DNA from 3 places in the Paenibacillus sp. MER 180 genome. Region 2 is predicted to be linked to each of the others. Evidence: predicted binding sites of a transcription regulator. Region 2 holds the regulator's gene; each other region holds the start of a gene.

Region 1 (5,944 bases), on a different contig from region 2:
GACTCCACGCTATACGGCATATGTCAAAATAGCCGAAGGCTGCGACAATAACTGCACATTTTGCAGTATACCAATCATGAGAGGCAAGTTCCGCAGCCGTACAATGGAATCCATTCTTGCTGAGGTAGCTCAGCTTGCAGGACAAGGGGTCAAGGAGATTAGCCTAATTGCCCAAGATTCCACGAATTATGGTGTAGATTTATACGACGGTTTCAAGCTGCCGGAGTTAATGAATAAAGTAAGCGAAATTCCGGGTGTGGAATGGGTTCGTCTGCACTATGCGTACCCTGGATTTTTTACTGAGGAGCTTATGGATGCGATTGCGAGCAATCCGAAGATTTGCAAGTATATCGACATGCCATTGCAGCATAGTGAAGATAGCATTTTGAAGCGCATGAGACGTCCTGGTCGCCAGCGTGATTCCCGAGAGCTGGTGAATAAAATTCGTGAACGAATTCCTGGTGTAGCGCTGCGTACGTCTATTATCGTAGGGTTCCCTGGAGAAACGGACGAAGACTTTGACAGATTATGCGACTTCATCAGGGAGATGAAGTTCGATCGGCTTGGCGTATTTACCTATTCTTCCGAAGAGGACACGCCTGCAACGAGGCTGCCAGACCATGTGCCTGATGATGTTAAGGAGTGGCGTGCGAATACCCTTATGGAAATTCAGCGCCAAGTATCTAAAGAAGTAAGTGAAAAGCGTATTGGTGATATATTGGAAGTCCTTGTTGAGCGTTACGATGGCCGCAATGATGTGTTCATTGGCCGCTCGCAATTCGACGCCCCTGAAATTGACGGGGAAGTATTTATTTCCGGCCAGCCATTGAGTATTGGGGAAATTGCCAAGGTAAGGATTACTCATGCGCTTGAATTTGACTTAGCCGGGGAGGGTCTCGCGTGAATCTGGCGAACAAGATAACGTTAGTCCGTATTTTTCTTGTGCCAATAATGATGTTCTTCCTATTGGTGAACTTTGATTATTTGCCTGCGATTGAACTAGAGGGTTTCTCGATTACTTACAACCAGATTATTGCGGCCTTGATCTTCATTATTGCTGCAAGTACCGATGGATTGGATGGTTATATCGCCCGTAAACGCAAAATGGTTACAAATTTAGGAAAGCTTCTTGATCCACTTGCAGACAAGCTGCTCGTAGCGGCGGTTCTTATCTCACTTGTTGAGATGCAAAAATGTGATGCGTGGATTGCGGTTGTTATTATTAGCCGTGAATTTGCGGTTACTGGCCTAAGGCAAGTTGCCTTGCTCGAAGGAACTGTTGTTGCTGCAAGCAAGTGGGGGAAATGGAAAACAGCAACCCAAATTACGGCGATTGCAGCGATGCTGCTGAACAATTTCCCATTTGCGTTCGTTCATTTCCGGTTTGACATCTTGGCGACTTGGGTCGCTGCGTTAATTACCGTATACTCGGGAATTGACTACTTTGTAAAAAATAAAAATGTGCTTCACCTTTCGGATTGATAACGGAAGCTGATAGGTCAATAGGTGCTTTTTCCATAGTTCCGGCTCTCCGGGCAGGAAGGGGCACCTATTCGCATGTATAGACTAGTAAAATGCTTGATAACGACTTATAGGGATGGTGGTTGGCATGAAAGCAGAGATCATTGCAGTTGGGACAGAACTGCTGCTGGGACAAATCGTCAATACGAATGCGCAATATATTTCGCAGCGACTGGCAGTGGTTGGTGTAGATGTGTTCTATCATACGGTTGTTGGGGATAATGCTGTGCGGATTCGACAATGCATTGAAACGGCATGCAAGCGTTCCGATCTGCTTATCTTCACGGGTGGTCTAGGACCGACGATGGATGATCTGACGAAGGATGTGCTAGCGGAGATGTTGGGCCGCAAGATGACCTATGATGAGCCCGCAATGGCCAAGATGACCGAGATGTTTGCGGGGCGCGGCATACAAATGGTCGAAAGCAATAAGCGTCAGGCGAATGTGATAGACGGCGCTGATGTGCTGAAGAACTCGACTGGGCTTGCTGTAGGAAATGCCCTGCGGCATGATGGTACTACATATGTACTGCTTCCTGGACCACCTCGTGAAATGAAGCCGATGCTCGATGATGAGGCGATTCCGTGGTTGAAGAGCCAGCAGCTCATTGATCAATCTTCATTATATACACGGATGCTGAAATTCGCAGGCATCGGCGAATCTGGGCTTGAGAATGCTCTTCTAGATCTCATTGAACAGCAGACGGACACAACGATTGCCACCTATGCTAAGGAAGGCGAGGTTCTCGTTCGATTAGCCGTCAAAGGGACAGATCAGCACGAGGCAGATGTGAAGCTTGATCAGGTTGAACGGGAAATTCACAACCGATTGGGGATGCATTTGTATGCTGCCAAGGATGTATCTTTGCCAGATGTGTTGGTGGAGCAGTTATCGCAGCTTGGCCTGACCTTGTCCGCAGCAGAGAGCTGTACGGGCGGGATGTTTGCGGATATGATCACAGCTGTTCCGGGAAGCTCGCAAGTATTTGCGGGCGGGGCGGTAACCTATTCGAATGAGATGAAAGAGCGCATTCTAGGCGTGCCTCATGAACTGCTCGAGGGTGAAAATGCGCCTGGTGCGGTCAGCGAGCCAACAGCCAAGGCAATGGCTGAAGGGATGCGTGATATTGCAGATACGGATTTCACAGTTGCCATAACAGGCGTAGCAGGACCAGCTCACTCCGAGCGGAAGCCTGTAGGCCTCGTTTATATTGCGATTGCGGAGAAGGGCCGGGAAATCGTAGTGGAGGAGCTTCGTTTGAACGGAGATCGAGAAGGAATCCGCCGCCGTACTGTATATGCTATTATGTATCGATTGTGGAGAAGGCTGCAGGATCGAACAGTACATATTCATTAACAAATGTTGACAAATGAAGTAGTGGAGGATACAATCGAATCATAAGATACGGAAGAACCGTAACGAAGTGTATACACGCTTTGTTGCGGTTTTTTTTGTTGGTGCACCAGATGTTGGTATGTGGATAGTATGTAAATAAAAGTAATAAACGTTCGTAAAAAACGAATGTATGTTCGAAAAAATGCTTGGCAAACTGAATAAAACACGTTATGATGTATATATCAAACGAATCAGTGAAGGAAGTGAGTTTGTGTCAGATCGTCGCGCTGCGTTAGAAATGGCTTTGCGTCAAATTGAGAAACAATTCGGTAAAGGTTCGATCATGAAACTTGGCGAATCCAATCACATGCAAGTGGAGATTGTGCCAAGTGGATCGCTTGCATTAGATATAGCTCTAGGAATCGGTGGTTTGCCGAGAGGTCGTATTATTGAAGTATATGGACCGGAATCTTCCGGTAAGACAACGGTTGCACTTCATGCGATCGCAGAAGTACAGAAGACAGGTGGACAAGCTGCATTTATTGATGCGGAGCACGCATTGGATCCAGCATATGCGAACAAGCTTGGCGTTAATATCGATGAGCTCCTGTTATCCCAACCGGACACAGGGGAGCAGGCGCTTGAAATCGCGGAAGCATTGGTACGAAGTGGTGCAGTAGACATTATCGTTATTGACTCTGTTGCTGCACTTGTGCCGAAAGCGGAGATTGAAGGCGAGATGGGTGATTCCCATGTCGGCCTGCAAGCACGTCTAATGTCGCAGGCTTTGCGTAAATTGTCTGGTGCAATCAGCAAGTCGAAGACGATTGCGATCTTCATCAACCAGCTTCGCGAGAAGGTTGGCGTTATGTTCGGTAACCCAGAGACGACTCCTGGTGGCCGTGCCTTGAAGTTCTATTCCAGCGTTCGTCTTGATGTGCGTCGTGTTGAGACCATTAAGCAAGGTACGGACATGATTGGTAACCGCACTCGGATTAAGGTCGTTAAGAATAAGGTTGCGCCTCCATTCAAACAGGCGGACATCGATATTATGTATGGTGAAGGTATTTCTCGTGAGGGAAGCATCGTCGATATTGGTACAGAGATGGATATCGTGCAGAAGAGCGGTGCATGGTACTCCTTCGAAGGTGAGCGTCTGGGTCAAGGCCGCGAGAATGCCAAGCAATTCTTGAAGGAACATTCGGAGATTGCCCTTACAATCGAAAATCAAATTCGTGCAGCAAGCAATCTGACTACAACAATCCCTGATAAGGGTGTCAGTGAAGATGACGATGATGCATTTGAATTGGAATTAGGTGACGACGAATAATTTGTTGTTAGCTCAAGCACCTTCGCGTTAAGCGAAGGTGCTTCTATGTATTTGTATGGAGGAGAGTCGTTTGAAGGATAGCGAACGCATCGTAACGATTACTCGTGTAGAGCGAATCGAGAGGCAGGCAGGCCGTTATAAGATTCATTTCGATGGAGCGGAACCGCTAGAAGTGCATGAAGATGTGATGGTAAAGTTTCGGTTATTGAAAGGTACTGAGTTGTCTCTGGACTCGCTCACGGAGATATTGCGCGCAGACGAAGGGAATAAGGCCTACGTGCAGGCGATCAAGTATTTGCAACGCAAACCACGTACTCGCATTGAACTCGCCCGTAACCTAGCTCAGAAGGGCTATGAGGATGGGATTGTGCAAGAGGTGCTTGATCGTCTGGAACGTGAGTGGCTTGTCGATGATAAATCATATGCGATGCAGTGGGCGCATCAGCGCTTGAATCGACATATGAAGGGGCGCCGATGGATTCAGCATGAGCTGAAGCAGAAGGGAGTACAAGAGCGGCATATTGAGACAGCTCTTCATTCGATAGACCCAGATGAAGAGTGGAACAGTGCATTGTCCGCAGCTCGCAAAAAATGGCGGCAGACAAAGGGAGACCTGCATCTGCGCAAGCAGAAGGTCGCCGCATTCCTTGCACGTAGAGGCTATCCAATGGATATGGCTAGGCGCGCAGCTTACACTGCAGCAGATGAGCGCAGTGAAGAAGAGGAAGTTTCCCACGACATCGAGGAATAATAAAATGACCACTCACGTCATTTGCTTGACAATATCTTTTCTTGAATAATAAAATGAACATGTATCTTTATTTTCACGAGATCAATCTCCTCTTCCAGAGATTGATTTCTAATGATTCATTTCGCCAATTTACTGATTTCCGATTGTCGCCTCAAGGCGACGCCCGTGTATGCGCAATGCATACACATAAGCTGGCGTATTCGCGCCAGTCCATTGAGTTAATTAATGAATAGGGAAACTTGAAAACCACAAATGTAACCTGTCCCAAGCAGTGCTTGGAGGAACCAACGGGGAGGTGAGGCAATGAACGTTCAACTTTGGCTCGCGATCGTTCTCGTTGTGGCCGCATTGTTCTTGGGGTTTGGAATCGGATACCTGATTCGCAAATCGCTTGCCGAAGCGAAGATAACGAGTGCTGAACACGCCGCGGAACAAATTATGGATGGCGCACGCAAGGAAGCTGAAGCACTGAAGAAAGAAACGGTGTTGGAAGCAAAAGACGAAATCCATAAGCTTCGTAATGAAGCGGAGAAGGACATCCGCGAACGACGGAACGAAGTTCAACGACTCGAAAGACGCTTATTGCAAAAAGAAGAGTCGTTGGATAAAAAGTTAGAAGCGCTGGAACGTAAAGAAGAACAAGTAGCTGCTAAAGAGAGACGAATCGAAGAAACACAAGAACAGGTCGATCAAATTTGTCAGCAGCAAGTTACAGAATTGGAACGCATTTCGAATCTGACGATGGAAGATGCGCGTACAATTATTTTGACGAATGTAGAGCAAGAAGTGCGTCATGAAACGGCACAAATGATTAAAGAAATCGAGCAGCAGGCTCGTGAGGAATCGGACAAGCGCTCTCGTGAGATTATTACGATGGCTATCCAACGTTGCGCTGCAGATCATGTCGCAGAAACGACGGTATCCGTTGTTGCATTGCCGAACGAAGAGATGAAGGGCCGCATCATCGGACGCGAAGGACGCAATATCCGCGCGCTCGAGACATTGA
Region 2 (5,944 bases):
TTAGATGGAAATAATAAAATGAGCAAAAGTCTAGGTAACACGATCAATTTGGACTCCACTCAGGAAGAGGTTAGTGAGAAGCTAAAGAAAGCGACAACTGATCCTGCGCGGATCCATAAAACGGATATCGGACATCCTGAAATTTGCCCAGTCTACGCTTATCATCAAGCATTTCGTAAAGAAGGCTCCGATGAAATTTATGAAAGTTGTAAAAAGGGGCAGATTGGATGTATGGAATGCAAACGAAAGATATCGCAAAGTATCAACCATTTACTTGAACCAATGAGAGAACGGAGAAGAATGTATCAAAACGATCCCACAAAGGTCGATGAAATTCTTATGTCGGGTACAGAAAAAGCACGCCTTGTAGCAAAAGAAACGATGTTAGAGATACGTGAGGCAATGAGTATGAACTATTTCTAAGCTGATTGTTTGTTCTCTTGATAGACTATTCCACTTACGAATTGACTATTACTCCAGGTTATTAACTTTATGATATAAAACCCATGCTAAGATATTGTATAGAAGATAAACAGCCAATTTCCTACATGTTAGGGGAATTGGCTGTTTGCTCAGTTATATCACTCGGATGAAATAGTATACTTAAATAGAACGCTAGTTCACCAATGGGAATATAATCAATACATAACATTATTTGCAGTTGAGTTGGATAAACGAGGTGAGGAATTTAATGTACGTGCATTATCTGATCACCCAGGAACGATTGTAACGAATTTATCTCAGAATTTATCGGATGAAGAAATGCGTTCAAATAGAGCTTTTGAGTAGTTAAATATGATGAAGTATTTACGTCCTCTTACATACACTATCAATAGTGGTTCATTTTTAGTATGTGTCTACTTGCCTAAATATTTTCAAGTTTGTCATGCATAAATATATAATATTATGTATTTATATAGTATAGTGTATATTGACTAGCAACTATTACATATAGAAAGTAGTGTTGGAAATTGAATCTTTTCTTCACGTATTTACTAGCGGGGCTTGCCGTTGCAATGCCTGTAGGTGCCATGACCGTTGAAATGACGAAGCAAGGGATGAAAAAGGGATTTATGCATGGCTGGGCTGTTGGACTAGGTGGGATGACCATTGACTTTTTATTAATCGTTGCCTTATATATGGGCTTGGCTTCCGTGCTTGCCATCCCTATTATTCAAATCCCCATGTGGCTTATCGGAGCATGCTTTTTAATTTATTTAGGCTATGATTCCATCAAAAACTCGGATCAAGGCATTACATTGGCTGGCGATAAACCGAATGCATCATTTTTCAGTTCCTACCGAAATGGACTGCTCGTCGCTATATCGCCAGGTAATCTTGTGTTTTGGATTTCCGTTTTTGGTGCGGTGCTATCTGATTCGTATGATACGACACAACCGGCAAAATTTCTAATCGTAGGTGCAGGAATATTAGCTGGTATCCTCCTCCATGATGTTGGGTTGCTTGCCATTGTGGCTGTCACGAGAAGAGCCATGAGCCGGACTATGATTAAGCGGATGTCTATTATCGCAGGACTGATTTTATTTGGGTTCGCGGGGTATTTCTTATATGAGTTTTTAGTAGCAATTCAAGGAATACTGTAACAAAACCTAGAGCTGTTAGGGTTCTAGGTTTTTTGCTTTTGTATTTAAAAGGTTGTGTTTTACTTCTGAAATGTCGACTCATTGAAGTGAGTATGACTATTTCTCTTGAAGTGTCCTCCTTTTACATGCTTCAGATGGGCGACGATCATGAAGGAAACGATGACAAGCAAAAACCATGAGCTGAATTTTCCCCACTTTACGAGATTCCAGCCGTTCGTCTGATGTGGATAATACCATGCGCCCAAGAAAGTCCCGATGTTTTCAGCCACCCATATAAAAAATCCGATTAAGACGAACGACAGAACAATCGGCATTCTTCGTGTCACGCCTAATACGGTATATTCCACGTAGGTTCTAAAGAAGATGACGAATAGCAAAATCATCAAAACCCAACGCAAATCGTAAATGAAGTGATGAGTCATGAAGTTGAAGTAAATCGCCGCACCTAGCGGAATCGTTAACCAAGCAGAAGGGTATCGATTTACCTTGACCTGCAGTCGTCGCCACGCTTGACATAAGTAACTTGCCACACTTGCGTACATAAATCCGCTATATAGAGGAACACCCAGTATTTTAGACCAACCGTCTTCCGGATAGCCCCATGATCCCATGTGGATTTTAAATATTTCAAGTGCAAGACCGATGAAATGGAACATACAGATTACTTTACATTCATCCATTGTTTCTATCCCAAACCGGATCATTAGAAACTGCGCCAAGATACAAACAAGCAATAGGAAATCATAGCGATGCATGAATGGAATGTCAATGACCTTCGTGAGTGCCAACATCGCGAAAATATAAGCGGGGAACAAGCAGGACATTGCCTGCTGCCAGCCAAAATTGAGGAATGATTTTAGTTTGAAAAAGTTATTCATAGTTATCTCCTACCTTGTGTTCGTGAGAAATGAATTTTGAACAGCTATACGAGGTGTATCATTAGGTATTATCCTATTCAAATACATGCTTTTAGTCAATAAAAAATTATTGTTATACAATAAATATTTATTGCTAAAGTTGATGTGTGTATATATTCGATGTGGTATAAATCTCTCGAAAACAGGGTTCATAAGAGTGAACAGTGGTGGTGAAGTTGTTTCGATGAGGATAAGGAGAGGAAGTCGAATTTTATGAATAGAAAAGAGCGTTAATTTTAACTTCCAACTTAATAGGCCAAATATGGATGCAAACAGAAGTGTTCCGTATTGGGTTATCGTTATGCCCGGTCTTGTTCATAAGGCCACTCCTGCAAAAGAAAGGTACTGCTTCTTTTCTAGATGAGATTGTTCAGGTACTGTTCAGTAAATGATATGAAATAATGAGAAAGCAAAATGCCCCGCTCCCTTCATGAAAAGAAGAGAACGAGGCATCAATGTAATGTCTTAATGAAAATCACGGAACAAACCAATAACTTTGCCCAGAATCGTTACATGCTGTAAGCGAATCGGTTCATAGGTTGGATTCTCAGGCTGCAAGCGGATATGATCCTTCTCACGATAGAAAGTCTTAACCGTTGCTTCATCTTCTTCAGTCATGGCTACCACGATATCACCGTTGTTCGCAGTCTGCTGCTGACGCACGATGACAAAGTCGCCATTATGTATACCAGCCTCAATCATGCTATTACCCATGACCGACAACATGAATACATTCTCGTCATCTCCCACCATATGCATAGGAAGAGGGAAGTAATCTTCAATATTCTCTGTTGCGGTAATTGGCTCGCCTGCAGTTACTTTCCCAACGACCGGCACGCGTGCGAAGGAGCGAGAGAAGTCTGTTGAACGTTCAGATTGATCATGGCTAAGCAGTTCAATAGCACGAGGCTTCGTAGGGTCACGTCGAATGAATCCCTTCTTCTCGAGTCGATCAAGATGACCGTGAACAGTGGAACTGGATGCTAGACCAACGGCTTCGCCTATTTCACGAACAGAAGGCGGATAACCTTTAGCTCGAACTTCATCACGTATAAAATCAAGGATAGCTTGTTGACGACTTGATATTTTAGACAAGGGTATCAACTCCAATGAATACTCTTTTGACAAAATTATACCACAGAACCTCCGTTCGTACAAACATAAGTTCTAAAGATTCTGCAGAAAAAGATTGTGAGAAGTTCGTAAATTACGAGAGAGAAACAAGAGAAAGTTAAATGAGGTTAAATGCTTATTTTTCGATAATATAAAGAGGGGAACGAACGTTCTAAAAAAATATTGACTCAAACGTGTGTTCGTGTTAGATTAAATTATACAAGATAACAGAACAAGTGTTTGGGAGATGAGTCATTTATGATGTATACAACATATCGTTCAATCTATAAGGTGTCGACAACAGCTTCACAACCTATTCAGAAGAAGCGTTTGTTTCCTTTACGTGTTCGATTCATCATGAGCCTGATTGTATTGTTGTTCATTACTTGTGGAAGCATTGTTCAAGCGCTTGGCATGGATGAAAGCCAAACGGAAATTGTAAATGGAGCTGCTGTGGAGCGCGTACTTGTTCAGCCTGGAGATACACTCTGGGGGATTGCATCCTCTTATAAACCAGAACATACGGATACGCGTCAGTTTATATATGAAATCGTTGAGATGAATCAATTGAAAGGTGATATCTTACCGGCAGGAGAAGTATTGCTCGTTCCGATCCGATGAGTCGGGGTCATTGTCGAATTTACGGTTGAGAAGCTTTGCATTCCTATACATAAGAGCAGACGGTTGGAGGCCCGAAGAGGCCTCTTTTTTGCGATATAAAAGCTTTCTTGCTGCTTGCTTGACAAGCTGTTACCTCCATGTCAAAGTAGAACATATGCTTACACACATGGAGGTACCTGATGAATATCGACAAGCTTATTGCACGAATTAATGAATTGGCCCGCAAACATAAGACAGTGGGGCTGAACGATGAGGAAATGGAAGAACGCGCGAAACTGCGCGAGGAATATTTGGTTCTATTCCGCAAGCAGGTACGCAATCAATTAGACACTATTCGCTATGTAGAAGATGAAGAAGGAACAGATAACTCTGGATCGAACGGGATCGTTCATTAAATGAACCTTCATCGATAACGATGGATTCACATTATTCGTTTACTATACAGGGGGTTGCGAATTCATGTCTCGCAGTTGGGAACGTAAAGTCCGTCAAAATAGTGAAAAGTTAAACAAACAGCGAATGAAGCAAGGCAAACCGACGTTCGCTGCTGGCAAGCCTGCGCACGAAGAGTTTAAAGGACGCAGCTTCATTATGCCAATCGCTTTAATCGCCTTCGCCATTATGTATGGATTGTTGGGCGGTATCATTACGGACAATCAATATCCAACTCTATATTGGATCACAATCGTGTGTTACGTCGGATTGGGGATTATATTATTTCTGAGAAGACCATTTCTTCGTGTTGGAGCAGGTGAGGTATCTACGATTCGCTGGAATCGTCTCCGTACTCTGTCTGCAAAGGATATGAAGAAAATTGCGATCCAACCTGGTTATGTTGTTATTGAACACACGGGGAAAGGTGCGAATTGGATTTTCTCGCGAGTGCTGAATCGTTATGATACGAATGCAATGGGGGAACGTCTTCGTTCCTTCGCAAATCAACATAAGATTGAATTCGAAGATACATCGAAGAAAGACTCGAAAAAATAGAGAAATCCGATATAGAGGATTCGTTATCATTGTCGCTGTGATGGGAGAGATGAAACTTGGCTATTCGTGCTGTACTGTTCGACCTGGATGATACTTTGTTATGGGATGAGCGTTGTGTTGAGGAAGCTTTTGCTGCAACTTGTAAATACGCGCAAGATAAGACTGGGGTCAATGTAGAACAATTGGAAGCATTCGTTCGTCAAGCTGCTCGTGAATTGTTTGCCTCTTATGAGACTTATCCTTTCACACAGAATATTGGGATTAATCCCTTTGAAGCGCTGTGGGGGAGATTCGCAGAGGGAGAACATCCTGAATTTCGATTGTTGGAACAGCTTGCGCCGATGTATCGACAATCTGCATGGACACAAGGTCTTCAAGCCGCTGGTCAACCTGATGATGCATTAGGTGCCGAGCTGGCGGAGCGATTTATGAGTGAACGTCGTTCTCGTTCGTATGTGTACGATGAGACTTATGAGGTGCTGCGACAATTGATTGCGCAATATCCACTATTGTTGTTAACGAACGGATCGCCTGATTTGCAGCAGGAGAAGCTGAATGGAGAGCGTGAGCTTCTATCCTATTTCGATCATATCGTTATCTCTGGACATCATCCACAAGGGAAGCCTGATCCAGAGCTGTTCAAGCACACGATGTCATTGCTCGGCATCGAACCGCATGAAGGGATCATGATTGGCGACA
Region 3 (5,944 bases), on a different contig from region 2:
TATATTTGAGTTTCTTCGGTTTCCTCACTCTATGCTCTTATTCCAGCTGTCGATCGGGTAATAAATGCGCCGCCAAGCCAGCGTCCATATCCACCAGACTGAGCCCAGTTGAGAGTGCCAACCAGTACCTGCTGGCCGCTTTTGGTTAAGAGGAGGTGACCAGCATCGGCTAATGGAGACTTGAGAGGTTCCGGCAAGGAGGATGAAGAGGGAGATAGCTCAAGCAACGGAGCGTCTCCGCGGGTCATTCGACGCAGGTATCCCCAGAACTGCATATCCCCAAGTCCGTATTGCGGCAGTTGATTGCGAACAATCTCGAAGCAGTTCTGAAATGTAACAGCCCCATCTTGAACAGCGCCTAGCGTGGATCGCTCGACAATCCCGATTCCATCCTGTGTTGAGGGGTAACGGGAGAGGTGGAATTGAAGCGCTTCCGTAATAGCGCAAAATGGAGCAGGGGTACTGCTTGATTCCTGAACCCATTGTGCAATTTTCAGTGGGTTTGGACTTGTATACGCAATCCAAGCAGAACGCATCCATTCGATGTGCTCAGCGGATAACCGTATGGCGGCATCTCGATAAGGGGCCAACTGCTCTCCCGTAAGCACCCCAAATCCGAGATAGCGATCATGTTCAGCAATGGAGGCGATGTCGATCCAATATAGCTTGGCATGCGCATTCTCTTGTGTCAGGCGATCTACTAAGCGGAGCAGCATGGTAATGTCGAACAGATCGTGTTCGAACCATAATGCAATCTCTTGAGCAGGCAAAATATCTGATTTCCACGTGCGTTCCTGTTCATTTCCTCTTTGCAAAAAAACAGTGGAAGGCAGCCCGCACATTCGCTCTAATTGCAGCGCTCGATAAGCCAGATACTGCTCAAGCCTAGCGTATACGGGGCCTTCGGTCAGCAGCTCTGAATATACCCATACCTGCTCATTCCACAGCTGTTCGGCGACTTTGGTTAGCTGCATGGCAGTACAATCTCCATTGACAATATGTATCATGACAATCAGCCTCCTTATTCGAATAGAGGGTAGGTTGAACATGAGCCTCGCCTTCGATTACGAAGTTACATGATGCACTGCAACTCACAAGAAGCAGATGGCGAATATCGGCATCGTTTCCAAACATGTGTTCTATCGCTAGTTTGAAATATGATATAATGAAACCTAATGCTAGAATCGGGTGTAACCGAAATTATATACCAATTATTGGTTTGATCATAGTGTATCATATCGTGGCAAGTAGATGCCATGAATCGCATTTAGGGAAATGGAGGGATCACTTTGCCGTTGCATTTTGTCATCGGTCGTTCCGGCAGTGGCAAGACGGAGCATGTGTTAAGAAGCGTACGAGATGAGCTTCGCAGCCAAGCGGACGGGGCACCGATTATATGGATAGTCCCCGAACAGGCAACCTTTCAGGCAGAGCATGCACTCATTCGTGAGGATGGAATCGCTGGCATATTGAGAGCGCAAGTACTAAGCTTCCGGCGACTTGCGTATCGCGTCATGCAAGAGGCTGGCGGCACTGCACTAACAGCGATCAATGAAGAGGGCAAGAAGATGCTGCTCTACAAGATTTTGCAGCGCCGCAAGTCAGATTTGCCTTTATTTGCGGGTGCAGCAGAACAATTCGGATTTATCGAGAAGCTTAACGATCTCTTTGATGAGATGAAGCGGTATCGAGTAGAGTCCAGTGAAGTTGAGGAGCATCTTGCTTTTTTGGACGCTCACATGACAGGACAACCGCTGTTATCCGCGAAGCTTCGCGACATTTCCAGCATCCTGCATGAGTTTGAATCGGAATTGGCTGGTCGCTACTTGGATGGGGAAGACGTGCTTGCTCGGTTGTCCGAGGGTGTTGCAGCATCGGAGTACGTGAAGAGCGCTGATATTTGGATTGACGGGTTTCACGGATTTACCCCACAAGAATATGCGGTTCTCGCTTCGCTCATTCTCCATGCGCCGAATGTAAGTGTGACGCTGTGTTTGGATAAGGCTTATGCGCTTGGCGAAGTTCCGCATGAGCTGAATTTGTTCCATCCAACGGCAACTACTATGCTGAAGCTGCTAGAGATGGCCGATACGCTTGGCGTGGACATCGGAAGCATAACGCATCTTGACTCGAAGGAAGCGCCACTTCCTCGTTATACAGCTTCTCCGAAGCTTGCTCATCTGGAGCGGCATTTTGAACGCAAAGTGCCCTATCGTGAGCCGGAAGTTAATGTGAAGAGCAAGGATAGCCATGCGTCCGATCACGATACGAAGCGAGAGGTTACGGTGCAGGCGGCAGTACATCGCCGCGCCGAGGTTGAAGCGGTTGCTGGGGAAATGCTGCGGCGTGTGCGCAACGAGCAGGTACGCTGGCGGGACATGGCGGTAATGGTGCGGAACATTGCACATTATGGTGAGCTGATTGATACGGTATTCACCGAGGCGGGGATTCCCTATTTTACAGATCAGAAGAAATCAGTACTGCATCATCCATTTGTTGAGATGACGCGAGCGGTGCTTGATATCATAATAGGCAATTGGAAATACGACGCAGTATTTCGGTTTGTCAAAACCGATTTTTTGCTGTCCGAAGATGGTTCGATTACAAGAGAGCACTTTGACAAGTTGGAGAACTATGTGCTTGCATGCGGCATCGAAGGAGGCAGGTGGACAAGCAACCGTCCATGGCCTGCAATGCCGGAATTGTCGCTTGATCCTGATCATGCGGATGGAGCGGCGGAAGGCACAACTGAAGAAGCTGAGTCTGTTGAACGGCCAAGACATGCTCCAGAGTGGGTGGAGCAATGCCGCAGCATCATTGCCGATCCGATTGCTGAGCTTGCACGCGCAATGAAGGCGAGCTCGAACGTTCGCGGCATGTGCGAGGCTATGTATGCGTTCTGGATGGCGCTTGGTGTGCCTCATAAGCTGGAGCGCATGAGCCAAGATGCATTGCTTGACGGAGAGGTTCAACTATCACGGGAACATCGGCAAATATGGGGGGCTCTCTTAGATATATTGGATCAAATGGTAGAGATGGTCGGCGAAGAGAAGATGAGCATTGAATTGTTCGGCGGCATGCTGGATACCGGATTTGAGAGCATCAAGATGGCGCTTGTTCCGCCAGCGCTGGATCAAGTACTCATTGCTTCAATGGATCGGACAAGACCCGGCCAAATTAAGCACTTATATATGCTTGGCGTGAACGATGGCGTTATACCGGCTCGTCCGATTGAAGATGGCGTGCTTACGGAGCATGAACGGGACACTCTGCAGCAGATAGGCATGGAACTCGCGCCTGGCGTCCGCCGCAAGCTACTGGACGAGCGGTTCTTAATTTATCAGTCCTTCGCGACGCCTAGCGACAGTCTGTGGATTAGCTACGCACTCGCTGATGAAGAAGGGAAGACATTGCTGCCGTCCGAGGTGGTTCGGCATGTACGCGGCATGTTCCCACGTGTACAAGAGCGGCTCGTCATGGCTGAGCCGAATGAATTCATGAATGAGGAGGAGCAATCGGAATTCGCTGTCTATCCGGAATCTGCGCTGAAACACCTGATTGTTCAGCTGCGACAGTGGCGCCAAGGAAGACCAATGGCGAATATATGGTGGGATGTATACCGCTGGTTCGCCGCGCAGCCAGCATGGCATGATCGGCTGAAGGTGCTGATGGGCTCGCTATTGTATCGGAATCAAGCAGAGACACTTACTCCGACCACAAGCCGTCACTTGTACGGTACTGCCTTGCGAACCAGTGTGTCTCGCATGGAGCGCTTCGTAGCCTGTCCGTTCTCGCACTTCGCCTCCCATGGCTTGAAGTTGAAGGAACGTCGGGTATATCGATTGGAGGCTCCAGACATCGGGCAGTTGTTCCACGCAGCGCTCAGCCGCTTTGCCATAGATTTGCAGAGCTCGAATCGAACTTGGGCAGCGCTGTCGGCGGATGAATGTCGAGCAGAAGCAGATCGTATCGTGGATATGCTTGCCCCAAAATTGCAAGGGGAGATTCTGCTTAGCTCGAAGCGTTATGAGCATATCTCGCTCAAGCTGAAGCGAATCGTTGGCCGTGCTGCTTCCGTGCTTGGAGAGCATGCTCGCAGAGGTCAGTTTGAGCCAATTGGACTGGAAATGGATTTTGGTCCGGACAAGCCGTTGCCACCGCTTCGATTTACTCTAAGCAATGGATGTACGATGGAGATCATCGGAAGGATTGACCGGGTGGACAAGGCGGACAGTGACCGCGGCGTGCTGCTTCGCGTCATTGACTATAAATCGAGTTCGACAGATTTGAAGCTGCAGGAAGTGTATTACGGTCTGTCGCTGCAAATGCTCACTTATTTGGATGTATTGATTACGTATGCGGAACTGTGGCTCGGCTCGTCGGCATTGCCTGCTGGCACACTCTATTTCCATGTTCACAATCCTTTGTTGCAGGCGGCGAATGGAATGAGTGTGGAGCAAGCTTATGAGCAAATGATGAAGAAATATAAAATGCGTGGACTCGTCCTGGCGGATCGCGAAGTTGTGTCCTTGATGGATGAGCCGCTTGAAAAAGGGTATTCAGACATTCTCCCGGTTGCGGTGAAGGCGGATGGGTCGTTCTACAGCAATGCATCTGTTGCGACTACGGAGCAATGGGATATGCTGCGGGGAACGGCTCGCCATGTGATCCAAGATATCGGAACCCGGATTACAGATGGTGATGTTCGGATAGACCCTTATCGCCTTGGGACGAAGAAGGCATGTGATTTTTGCAGTTATAAGCCAGTTTGTCAATTCGATGAGTTGACCGAAGGCAACGACTATCATGTATTGCCGCGGATGACGAAGGACGAAGTGTGGATGAAGATGGAAGGAGGAGCAGCGGACAATGAATCAGAACGAGAATCATAATGGGGACGAAGCGCTCGGCGGCAAGCGGCAGCAGGAGTTGGAGTTCGATCTGCTGAATTGGACACAGTCTCGTTCGGATGCTGTAGAGGCATCGCCTACAGTAAGGGTGCTGCCAGATAAGCCGGAAGGAAGCACCTGGACAGATGAACAATGGCGTGCTGTCGTTGACGGGGGACAAAATGTGCTTGTCGCGGCTGCTGCTGGATCAGGGAAGACAGCGGTTCTCGTGGAGCGTATTATTCGGACGATTAGTGATGAAGAACAACCCGTTCATGTCGACCAGCTGCTTGTTGCAACCTTTACAAAGGCGGCTGCATCCGAGATGAGAGAGCGTATTCGGCTTGCCTTGGAGCGGGAATTGGAGGCGAAGCCTGATTCTGAGCATCTGCGCCGCCAATTGGCGCTATTGAATCGCGCTTCTATCACGACACTGCATTCCTTCTGTCTGGAGGTTATTCAGCGCCATTTCCAATCGGTGCAGCTCGATCCGGCCTTTCGCATAGCAAATGACACGGAGACAGAGCTGCTGCGGCAGGACGTATTGGAGGAATTGTTTGAACAGCACTATGCGGACGGTCACTCGGAATTCAAGCGAATGGTTGATTGGTTCAGCGGGGAACGCAGCGATGAAGCCGCATTCCGCTTAGTGCAGCAGTTGTTCGACTTCTCGCGCAGTCATCCATGGCCGGATGAATGGATGAAGGAGATGGCCGCTTCGTTCGAGGTGCAATCGGTGGAAGAACTGGGCAAGTCACCTTGGACGACAAGTGTTATGCAGGATGCACGCCTGACCTTGAATGGAATTGTAGAACTGCTGCGGCAGGCGTATCGATTATTGGACGCTCCTGGAGGCCCTGAGCCCTATCGGGAGGCACTAATTCAGGAATTGTCAGGTGCTGCTGCATTGGCTGAGGCCGCTGAACATGAACCATGGGAGAGGCTTTTCTCCTCATTTGACTTATTGGCGTTCGGCCGTTTGGCTGCTTGCCGGGGAGATAAGTACGATAAATCACTGCAGGAGCAGGTGAAACGTCTTCGCGACCAAGCAAAAG

What was found. Region 2 encodes LexA, which represses DNA repair genes until DNA is damaged. Its sites were predicted from a motif close to CGAACATATGTTCG; they were not measured.
Region 1: recA (recombinase RecA) is a predicted target of LexA. The motif match lies at 3,041-3,054, and genes of this name have one in related genera.
Region 3: addB (helicase-exonuclease AddAB subunit AddB) is a predicted target of LexA. The motif match lies at 1,128-1,141, and genes of this name have one in related genera.

Annotation. Positions count from the first base shown of each region.
Region 1 covers NZ_JAMAVT010000009.1:128,109-134,052, reverse strand. The annotation lists gene rimO (30S ribosomal protein S12 methylthiotransferase RimO) at 1-904, shown strand, start outside; gene pgsA (CDP-diacylglycerol--glycerol-3-phosphate 3-phosphatidyltransferase) at 901-1,482, shown strand; gene M3661_RS16085 (competence/damage-inducible protein A) at 1,610-2,878, shown strand; gene recA (recombinase RecA) at 3,129-4,187, shown strand; gene M3661_RS16075 (regulatory protein RecX) at 4,258-4,938, shown strand; gene rny (ribonuclease Y) at 5,242-5,944, shown strand, end outside.
Region 2 covers NZ_JAMAVT010000006.1:5,752-11,695, forward strand. The annotation lists gene trpS (tryptophan--tRNA ligase) at 1-423, shown strand, start outside; gene M3661_RS11440 (LysE family translocator) at 972-1,604, shown strand; gene M3661_RS11445 (DUF817 domain-containing protein) at 1,664-2,482, opposite strand; gene lexA (transcriptional repressor LexA) at 2,987-3,616, opposite strand; gene M3661_RS11455 (LysM peptidoglycan-binding domain-containing protein) at 3,893-4,255, shown strand; gene M3661_RS11460 (DUF896 domain-containing protein) at 4,435-4,650, shown strand; gene M3661_RS11465 (hypothetical protein) at 4,715-5,245, shown strand; gene M3661_RS11470 (HAD family hydrolase) at 5,302-5,944, shown strand, end outside.
Region 3 covers NZ_JAMAVT010000002.1:301,185-307,128, forward strand. The annotation lists gene M3661_RS04000 (DUF1835 domain-containing protein) at 30-1,007, opposite strand; gene addB (helicase-exonuclease AddAB subunit AddB) at 1,290-4,892, shown strand; gene M3661_RS04010 (UvrD-helicase domain-containing protein) at 4,870-5,944, shown strand, end outside.